DNA from 3 places in the Paraburkholderia sp. BR13444 genome. Region 2 is predicted to be linked to each of the others. Evidence: predicted binding sites of a transcription regulator. Region 2 holds the regulator's gene; each other region holds the start of a gene.

Region 1 (3,277 bases), on a different contig from region 2:
CCCGGAATGAAGTGGAAGGTGAGATTATCCAGGCATCGAAATCGAACCGCACGTCGATCCGGCGAACGTCGGTGCTTCCACTGCTGATTTCAGTCTCGCTTATGTCGCGGTTTCCACGTTCCAGGCTTCTGAGCGCCGGCAGCTCGCCAACAATCAAAAGAAAAGGGGCCGAGTTCGGTTGACTTTTATCGGTCATCACCGACCAAGTATCCAGGAGTAGGATGTGATCTGTGAGAAACGGCCGTCTAAGGAAATGAAGGGCGCGGAGCTGTCGGAATGAAAAAAATCGCATTTTTATGGACGGTGGTCAGGGACGATTTGCGCGTGCTCTTATATGCGCTGCGGCATCCCGACCGTCCAAGATGGCTGATGCCCGCGACCGCTCTGGTGGCTCTGTACGCGGTCGATCCTTTCAATGTTGCCGTTCCATTCGTCGGGATTGTGGACGACGGTGTGCTAGTTCCGCTGGCATTGCATTTGATGGTCCGTTGTCTGCCACTCCAGTTGCGACGGCTACGCCGCCTATGATGAAACCAACATGATGCAGCGTTCACGTCACGCCGCATGAATCAAGGCGCAGGACCCGAGTTGATTACACAGGACCGCACTGTAAAGGTGAGTGACGGCTATTAGGGAAACTGAGGGTCTCTTGTCGGTCGGGTCCGGCCGACCCCGTCGGGCGGCAGTCGGCGACAGAAGTACACGGCAATGTCGGTGGCAATGGTGAACCGCTTGTGGTTTGCCATCTCTGTTCCCCGGTCCCCAGGTAAGCGATTTATACAGTTCCTGCGGCAGCTTGCCAGCATGTCTGATGAGCGCATTGACCACCGTTTCGCTGTCCTTGCTGGCGATCTTCACCAGCATCACATAGCGCGTTTGACGCTCTACAAGCGTTGCAATCTGGCTACCGCCACTGCCACACAGGAGATCGCCTTCCCAGTGTCCCGGCACCGCGCGGTCCTCCACAGTGGCGGGTCGCTCACTGATTGATACCGCGTCGCGGATCCTGCCGTGGTCGTCCGTTTTCTGCGTGTGATGGCGTGAGCGACGCATGACCCGGGTGCGCCGTAAATGCTCCAGCAGCTCTTTCTTCAGGGCACCGCGTGCCTGAATGAAAAGACTGCGGTAGATGGTCTCGTGCGACACGTGATAGTCCTCGGTGCCCGCCAGGCGCGTTTGAGCCATCCAGTTTGCAGACCTTCGGGCGCAGCGCCCGATCCCATGCAAGCTGGTCGGCATGGCCGGCCCGATAGCCGTGCTCCCCACTGTTGCGCTTGATCTCGCGACAGATCGTGGACAGTGACCGCGACAGTCCTCGGGCGATCGACTGGATCGAATCGCCCGCGACGAGACCTCGCGAAATCTCCTCGCGCTCGGCAAGCGTGAGCGCCAGCCTCGATCGTCGGCGTGGCGCAGGCTGGATTCCTCCAGTTTGCGCCAGAATTCCCTGTACCGACGAAGATTGCGATCAAATAGCTGGGCGATGTGCTGCAACGACTCGCCTGCACGCCAGCGCGCCCACATCAACGCCTTCTGGCTCTCGCTGTAATAGATCCGGGTTCTGTACTTCATCTGCAACACTCCCGCTGCTCGTGCAGCTTCGATTGTGTTGCATCGACCGGTTGAATCCACCGGCCAGCATGAGACGATCGCGGGCGATACTACGACTTACCGCAGGACGGCCTTCCGAACCTCCGCGCGTGGGCGCTAGTCGCTCTTGACGGATGCGATGGAGCACCTGCGGGCACTCAGCAGCCTGTAGTGAGGGTTGCGATGACGGGGTGCCGGCTCATCAGATACGCATCCTTACGGTGCCGGACTTGTGCGCTTCGATGCGCCCATTGATCTACGTCAAGTCGCTTTGCTATATGCCACGGATACTGGCAGCAATCCAACGCCACAGGAGAACCTCATGGCTCAGTCGATGAAGGCGGCCGTCGTGCATGCCTTTGGGGAACCGCTTCATATCGAAGAAGTGCCCGTACCCACGCCAGGGCCTGGACAGATTCTGGTTAGCATCAAGGCGTCCGGCGTGTGTCACACGGACCTGCACGCTGCCGACGGCGACTGGCCCGTCAAGCCGACGCTGCCATTCATCCCCGGCCACGAAGGTGTAGGTTTCGTCGCGGCGGCGGGCAGCGGCGTCACGAACGTCAAGGAAGGCGACCGGGTTGGCGTGCCGTGGCTGTATACCGCGTGCGGTTACTGCGAACATTGCCAGAGCGGCTGGGAAACGCTCTGCCATGACCAACAGAACACCGGCTATTCCGTGAACGGCGCGTACGCCGAATATGTGCTCGCCGATCCCAACTACGTCGGGCACCTGCCGCAGCAGATCGCCTTCGACGAAATCGCGCCGATCCTCTGCGCCGGCGTCACGGTCTACAAAGGTATCCGCGTGACAGATACCCGCCCAGGGCAATGGCTGGCGATCTCAGGCATCGGCGGTCTCGGCCACGTGGCCGTGCAATATGCGATCGCGATGGGACTTCACGTGGTCGCGGTCGACGTGAGCGAGGACAAGCTCGCGCTCGCGCGCGAACTCGGCGCGCATCTCGCGATCGACACATCCAGGACCGATCCCGCCGCCGTCATCCAGAAGGAACTCGGCGGCGTGCACGGCGTGCTCGTCACCGCGGTCTCTCGCAGCGCCTTCGCGCAGGCCCTCGGCATGGTGCGCCGCGGCGGCACGGTTGCGCTTAACGGCCTGCCGCCGGGCGATTTTCCACTGCCTATTTTCTCGACGGTACTGAACGGCATCACTGTGCGCGGCTCGATCGTGGGAACGCGACGCGATCTGCAAGAGTCGCTAGACTTCGCCGCGGAGGGCAAGGTCCGCGCCCATATCCAACGCGAGCGGCTCGACAACATCAACACGGTCTTGACCGACCTGCGGAACGGAAATGTCAGCGGCAGGATGGTATTGACGTTCGATTGACCTGTTAACAGCCCGCTTTCCGATGCCCCGCGATTTCGCGGGGCATCGCATCATTCCTCGCGGTTTTTCTGTCAGCCGGTGAGCTCTGGTCATCGTTGATGAGGCCCACAAGCTGTCGGCGACCTGGTATGGGACGGCAGTCAGCGAGACCCGCCGGTTCGAGCCGGGAAAGCTCTGGGCGAAATCTCGCGGCTCGTCTTGTTGATGATGGCAACACCGCACGACGACAAAGAAGAGGATTTTCAACTGTTCTTGTCGTTTCTTGACTAAGACTGACTTTCGCGACGCCCCCCGATAGTTTTCCCAGGCGGTTTTCCCACCCTGCGGCGTCACGACGCA
Region 2 (3,277 bases):
ACGCCTGAGCGAACTCTCCTGAGCCGCTAGAAACTGGCTCTGCGCGGCGCTTCAGGGCCGAGGGTGGGCTTGTTCGTCATGCCGCACGATCAGCACCGGTATGTCGGTCGACCGCACCAGTGACTCCGCGACGCTGCCGAGCAGAAAGCGCTGCACGCCACGGCGGCCATGCGTGCCCATCACGATCAGATCGGCCTGGATTTCGTCGGCGACGCGCGCGAGCACCGCCGACACGTTTTCGGCGTAAGCGTCGATCACCCGCACGCCGCCCGGCACCTGCGCCTCGCGCAACAGCTCGCGCGGGCCATCGAGCGCGCGGCTGGCGAAATCTTGCGCCGCGCCCGCCGGTTCCGGCTCGAAAGCCACGTCGGCATTGTCCGACCACTTGCCGTGCCCCACCACGCAGCAGGCTTCGAGCGTGGCGCCCGTCAGCTTCGCGAGCTTCAGCGCCTCGGCGAAGGCGCGCTGCGCGCTGGGACTGTCGTCGAGTGCAACCAGAATTCGTGCATACATGTCGGACTCCCTCTGAAAGCGCTGGCATGACCCGAAGTGGTGCCCTCGCGCATTTGCACCGACAGTGTGAAGCGCGCCCCGCCAGTCGGCTTGACGCAGGTCAACGGGCCGCCGCTCGGTGCCGCCGCGCCGCTGCTGGACGACATCGCCAGCAACCCACTAGGAATATTCCTACAACCACCACCTGAACTCCTAGCACCGCTTAAAGCGCTGCCGATATATTTCCAAGATTAGGTCGCCAATACTGGTCGGTATGGACACCGCCCCGTCAGCCACCGTATCGAGAATCTTCCTCGTCGACGATGCGGTCGAGGTCCGGCGCCGGCTTGCTTGCCTGATCGCGCTGATTCCCGGCATCGAAATCGCGGGCGAGTCGGCGGGCGTCGAGCACGCGTTCGACGACATCGTCGCGAGTCGCGCCGATGTCGCGGTGCTGGACCCGTGCTTCTCGGGCAAGACCGACCTCCTGCTGCTCGCTGCGCTAGCGCGGGTGCGGCCGTCCATCGTCAGCATCGTGCTGACCAATCATGACGCGACGGCGTTTCGCCGCGCGTGCGAAGCGGCGGGCGCCGACTTCTTCTTCGACAAGACCTCGGAGTTCGAGCTCGCCTGCCGCGCCATCGAAGCGATTGCCTATGCGCGTCGTGCGCATCGGGTCTGACCGCCAGGAGCCGATCATGCAAGTTGCCGCAGTCCGTGAACCCCGCCACGACGCGCCTCGCACCTCGCACGTGGTACCGATCCACGTCGCGCCCAGCACCGCGGCGGCACGCCACGCCGTCACGCGCTGCTCCACCTGCGCGATGCGCGCGATCTGCATGCCGCCCGAGCTGACACCGGACGAACTGAGCAGGCTCGATGCGTTGATCTGCTCGACGCGCTCGATCAAACGCGGCGACGCGCTGTATCGCGCGGGCGACGAGTTTCAAAGCATCTACGCGATACGCGCCGGCTCATTCAAAACCGTGGTCATGCATCGCGACGGTCGCGAGCACGTGACTGGCTTCCAGATTGCCGGCGACTCGCTTGGCCTCGACGGCATCGGCGAGGCCAAGCAGAACTGCGATGCGATCGCGCTCGAAGATAGCGTCGTATGCATCATTCCGTTCGCGCAGCTCGAGGCGATCTGTCGCGAGATCAAACCGATGCAGCATCACATCTATCAGATGATGAGCGGCGAGATCGTGCGTGAATCGAGCCAGATGATGCTGCTCGGCACGATGACCGCCGAGCAGCGCGTCGCGACGTTCCTGCTGAATCTGTCGAAGCGCTTCAAGGCGCGCGGCTTTTCCGCCGCGGAGTTTCATCTGCGCATGACGCGCGAGGAAATCGGCTGCTTTCTGGGCATGAAGCTCGAAACGGTGAGCCGGATGTTCTCGAAGTTCCAGCGCGAGCACCTCGTCAAGGCGAACGGCAAAACGATCCGCATCGAAGATCCGGAACGACTGTCTCGGGTCTGAGCACCGGCGCGACGCCCGCCCCACGTTCGTTCGCGGGACATGCCGGGTGGAACAGGCGCTCCTGAACTGATATAACTCAGTGCGTTGCGGTACGCGACCTTGCGTGGCCGCCCGGAGGAGCGATGGGTCTATCGAGCGGCGAGTCTTCCTGCTTCACCAGTGCTGCGTCGGGGTCGGACGTGTCCGTCGAGGATCGCTATTTCATGTTGGTCGAGGCGGTGCAGGACTACGCGATCTTCATGCTGGACCCCGCCGGCCGCGTCACCAGCTGGAATCCCGGCGCACAGCGCATCAAGGGCTACACGCCCGAAGAAATCATCGGCCAGCATTTCTCGAAGTTCTATACCCCGGAAGACATCGCGGCCGGCAAGCCCGCGCGCGAACTGGAAACCGCCGCAGCCGTAGGCCGCGCCGAGGACGAAGGATGGCGTGTGCGTCGCGACGGCTCGCGTTTCTGGGCTAATGCGGTCGTTTCCGCCGTGCACGATGCGTCGGGCGCGCTGCTCGGCTTCGCCAAGGTCACGCGCGATCTGACCGAGCGCATGCGTCTTGCGGAACTCGAACGCGCGAGTCAGGTATCCACGCACACGCACATCGCCCGTGAAAACGAGCAGAAACGTATTGCACGCGAACTGCACGACGATCTCGGCCAACGGCTGACGGCGCTAAAAATGAGCGTCGCGCTGCTCGAAGCGAAGCTGAACAAGCAAGCCGACACTGAGCCGCTTGCGGCGCAAACGCGCGAGCTGCAACAGCAGATCGACTGGATGGCCGCTTCGCTGCGGCGCATCGCCGCCGATCTGCGCCCCCCGCTGCTCGACGACCTCGGACTCGCCGCCGCGCTCGACTGGCTGGCCGAAGACTTTACGAAACGCTACAACGTGCGCTCGAGCGTGCATCTCGAACCGGCCGAGCCGGTATGCGGCGAATTCGCGGCGACGGCGCTGTTTCGCATCGTTCAGGAGGCGTTGACGAACGTCGCGCGGCACGCCAAGGCGAGGCGCGTACGCATCGACATGATCTGCGCGGGCCCGATCGTATCGCTCGATATCGACGATGACGGCGTGGGTGTCACGCTGGATCATGCGCAGGGAACACATTCATTCGGGCTGCTTGGCATTCGCGAACGTGTGCGGCAGTTGCGCGGCAACGTATCGTTCATCAGCTCGCCGGGCCATGGTTTCAGGATCTCGATCCAGATACCAGCCGACGCGCTCGTGTAGTGCTCCCACGCGGCCGCGCCCCGCTACCGCGGATTACTTCTCGGGCGCTTCCTCGCTGATCTGCTCGCGCATCAGCAACAC
Region 3 (3,277 bases), on a different contig from region 2:
ATTTTGGACCCTTGTAGGTTGGGGGCGGATACGTGTGTGAATTTTGCGATACCCGATAAGCATCCACACCTATCCAGGTAGGTAGGTGGCGCAAAGATTCAGAATGCATAAGTTTTCCTGCGTATGTGGCAGCCCCAACACGCACAGGAGAACGTCATGCAAACCACGATCCGTATTGGACTCCGGCAGGAATTCGACAACGAACTGATCAACGAGATGTACCGGCTGCGCGCCCGGGTCTTTCACGGCCGGCTCGGCTGGGAAATACCGACCATCGCGGGAATGGAGATAGACGGCTACGACGCGCTCGGGCCGTATTACATGCTGATTCAGGGCGAAGACGAACGGTTGCGCGGCTGTTGGCGACTGATGCCGACCGAAGGTCCGAACATGCTGAAAGACACTTTCCCGCAACTGCTGCATGGCGCGGCCGCGCCGGTCGGCCGACATATCTGGGAACTGAGCCGCTGGGCGATCGAAACCAACGGGGAGGAACAGTCTTTTGGTTTCACGGATATGACAATTCGCGCAATTCAGGAAGTGATGCGCTTCGCGCAGCGCATGGGCATCACGCATTACGTCACGGTGACTACCACGCCGATCGAGCGCATGCTGCGCCGTGCCGGGCTCGATATCAGCCGGCTCGGGCCGCCGCTGCAGATCGGCGTCGAACGGGCCGTTGCGCTCGACGTCGCGGTAAGCGCGAAAACGCTGACCTCGCTATTCGGGCCGGTCGCCGACGCGGCTTGAGCCGCGCCGGAGCGTGGCCGCACCGAAATCTCGACACCTTCACCCGAGCGCGCGGACTCAGGAGCCGAACATCCGTTCCAGCGCGTTCTCGAGATGCGCGCGCATCGCGGCGCCCGCGGCCGCCGAGTCCTTGCGGCGGATCGCGTCGAGCACCGCCATGTGCTCGGCCTGCACCACCCGCTGCCGCTCCACCGTTTTGACCAGCGACAGATTGCGCGACAGGTTCATGCTGAACAGGATCTGTTCCTCGATGAACGACATCACCGTGATGAAAAACGGATTCTTCGACGCCCGCGCGACCGCCTGGTGGAACAGGAAGTCGTCCTTCGCGCCGATGCCCTGCGCCTCGATGATGCGCTCGAGCTCGTCCCATGCATGCTGGATCGCGGCGATGTCCTGAGCGTCGGCCTTCAGCGCTGCCTGCGCGGCCGCGCCCGCCTCGGTAACGATGCGAAACTCATAGCAGCGGCGGATATCGGACAGCGTTTCGAGCGGCGCGAAGCGGCGCACGTCCGGGTCGGGGCGCCGCGCGACGGTCGTGCCAGAGCCGTGCCGCGTCGAGATGATGCCGTCGGCCCGCAATCGCGCGAGCGCTTCGCGCACGGTCGGCCGGGACGTGGCAAAACGCTCCGCCAGCGCATGCTCGGTCGGCAACCGCTCGCCTTCCTTGTACTCGCCTTCGAGGATGCGGTTGAGAATGTCGCCGTAGATCTGGTCGGGTAAGCCCTTGGTTTTTCGATCGTTCATCAGCGGACTGGCCAGCTTGTCTGAATATGGCCTGATTGTAAGGCCAACATTGTTCCAGCTTCAGCAAACTTATGCGGTTTGTAAGCATGCAAGACCACTCGCGCGCGCTGCCGCGCCCGCCATTTCGTCCGCGCCGGGTCTGAATATTTGGCAAATGTTTGATTTACATCCTGGTCGAGTGCATCTTTTCCGGCAATCATCTAAGCTTCATTGGTATAAAAGATCAATAAACCCTGCCGCCGCTGGCAATGTGGCAGACGCTTTTTTGACGTGGAGCCGATATGTACAAACGCATCCTTGTAGCGGTCGACGGCAGCAATACCTCGCGCCGTGCGTTCGAAGCGGCGCTCGAACTCGCCAAGTCGAATGGCGCTGTGCTGCGGCCGTTTTACGTCGTCGAAAATACGCCGATGTACTTCGAGGCGCCCGGCTACGACCCGTCGATCCTGCGCAACCGGCTGATCGAGGAAGGCCAGGAGCTGCGTGCCGAGTTTTCGAAAGTGATGGCCGAGCAAGGTGTGAAAGGCGACCCGGGGGTTTCCGAGGCTTCGTCGCTCGGCGATGTCGCCGAGATCGTGCTGCACGCCGCCGCCGAATTCAACGCCGACCTGCTCGTGATGGGCACGCACGGGCGGCGTGGCTTCCAGCGGCTGATTCTCGGCAGCGTCGCCGAACGCTGCGTGCGCCAGGCCACGCTGCCGGTTCTGCTGGTACCGTCCGCCGCGGGCGCCGACAAGCAACCCGTCTGACACGGTCATCATGCGCAAGACGGTGAGCCACGACGACACAAGCCGCGGCGGCTCACCTTCCCACCCTCGTCGGGGCAGCATGGTCGCCAGGAAAGCGAAGCAGCGAACGCGTCACTTTGCCACCTGTTGAGGGTCATAACGGGTGGGACAATTTCACCACTACCAATAATCGCGCGCAGAACATGCTGAATCCTACCGCTGTGCCCCGTTCCTCGACCCGCTCCGCCGGCTCTGCCGCGAGCGGCAGCCGCGAGTCCATGGCGGGACGCGCCACCGCACGCACCGCCGCGCGCTGCTCCAGTTGTTCGATGCGTCAGATCTGCATGCCGCAGGGGCTGTCCGCGGAGGAGCTGCCGAAGCTCGAAACGCTGATCTGCTCGGCGCGCTCGGTGCCGCGCGGCGAAGCGCTGTATCGCAGCGGCGACCGGTTCGACAGCATCTACGCGCTGCGTTCCGGCTCGATGAAGACCGTGATGGTCCACCGCGACGGCCGCGAGCAGGTCACCGGCCTGCGTCTTGCGGGCGAGCCGCTCGGGCTCGACGGCATCAGCGCGGACATCCATGCGTGCAGCGCCGTCGCGCTGGAAGACAGCACAGTGTGCATCGTTCCATACAGTGCGCTGAAGCAGCTATGCCGCGAAATCGGTTCGATCCAGGAGCGCATGCACAAGCTGCTGGGTGCGCAGATCGTCAGCGAGGCCGCGCAGATGATGGTGCTCGGCTCTCTGTCCGCCGACGAACGCGTCGCCGCCTTCCTGCTGGACGTGTCGCAGCGCAATGCGCAGCGCGGCTACTCGTGGTCGGAATTCAACCTGCGCATGACGCGCGAGGACATGGGCAGCTACCTCGGCATGACGCTCGAAACGGTCAGCCGCACGCTGTCAAGATTTCAAAAGCGTGGCCTGATCGACACGCGGGGCAAGCATATTCACATCGTCGATCTCGAAGGCTTGCGGCAGGTCTGAGCAGCTGGGCGGGGCTGAACGGGTTGCTCGGTTCGTCTTGGCACGCCGTCTGCAAGGGGGTAAAGT

The links. Region 2 encodes FNR, which switches genes on or off when oxygen is low (the NO sensors DNR and NnrR bind a similar motif). Its sites were predicted from a motif close to TTGATNNNNATCAA; they were not measured.
Region 1: a site for FNR is predicted at 1,842-1,855, ahead of adhP (alcohol dehydrogenase AdhP). Genes of this name have one in related genera too.
Region 3: a site for FNR is predicted at 1,656-1,669, ahead of AB3X95_RS13370 (universal stress protein). Genes of this name have one in related genera too.

What each region holds. Positions count from the first base shown of each region.
Region 1 is NZ_JBFPKM010000006.1:171,028-174,304, reverse strand. It holds gene AB3X95_RS19085 (hypothetical protein) at 277-528, shown strand; partial or broken gene AB3X95_RS19080 (IS30 family transposase) at 693-1,572, opposite strand; gene adhP (alcohol dehydrogenase AdhP) at 1,913-2,938, shown strand.
Region 2 is NZ_JBFPKM010000022.1:94,412-97,688, reverse strand. It holds gene AB3X95_RS36015 (universal stress protein) at 1-8, shown strand, start outside; gene AB3X95_RS36010 (universal stress protein) at 52-513, opposite strand; gene AB3X95_RS36005 (response regulator) at 767-1,174, shown strand; gene fnr (fumarate/nitrate reduction transcriptional regulator Fnr) at 1,191-1,973, shown strand; gene AB3X95_RS35995 (PAS domain S-box protein) at 2,096-3,196, shown strand; gene AB3X95_RS35990 (universal stress protein) at 3,230-3,277, opposite strand, start outside.
Region 3 is NZ_JBFPKM010000004.1:171,642-174,918, reverse strand. It holds gene AB3X95_RS13385 (hypothetical protein) at 1-2, opposite strand, end outside; gene AB3X95_RS13380 (acyl-homoserine-lactone synthase) at 157-750, shown strand; gene AB3X95_RS13375 (FadR/GntR family transcriptional regulator) at 808-1,497, opposite strand; gene AB3X95_RS13370 (universal stress protein) at 1,779-2,246, shown strand; gene AB3X95_RS13365 (helix-turn-helix domain-containing protein) at 2,555-3,211, shown strand.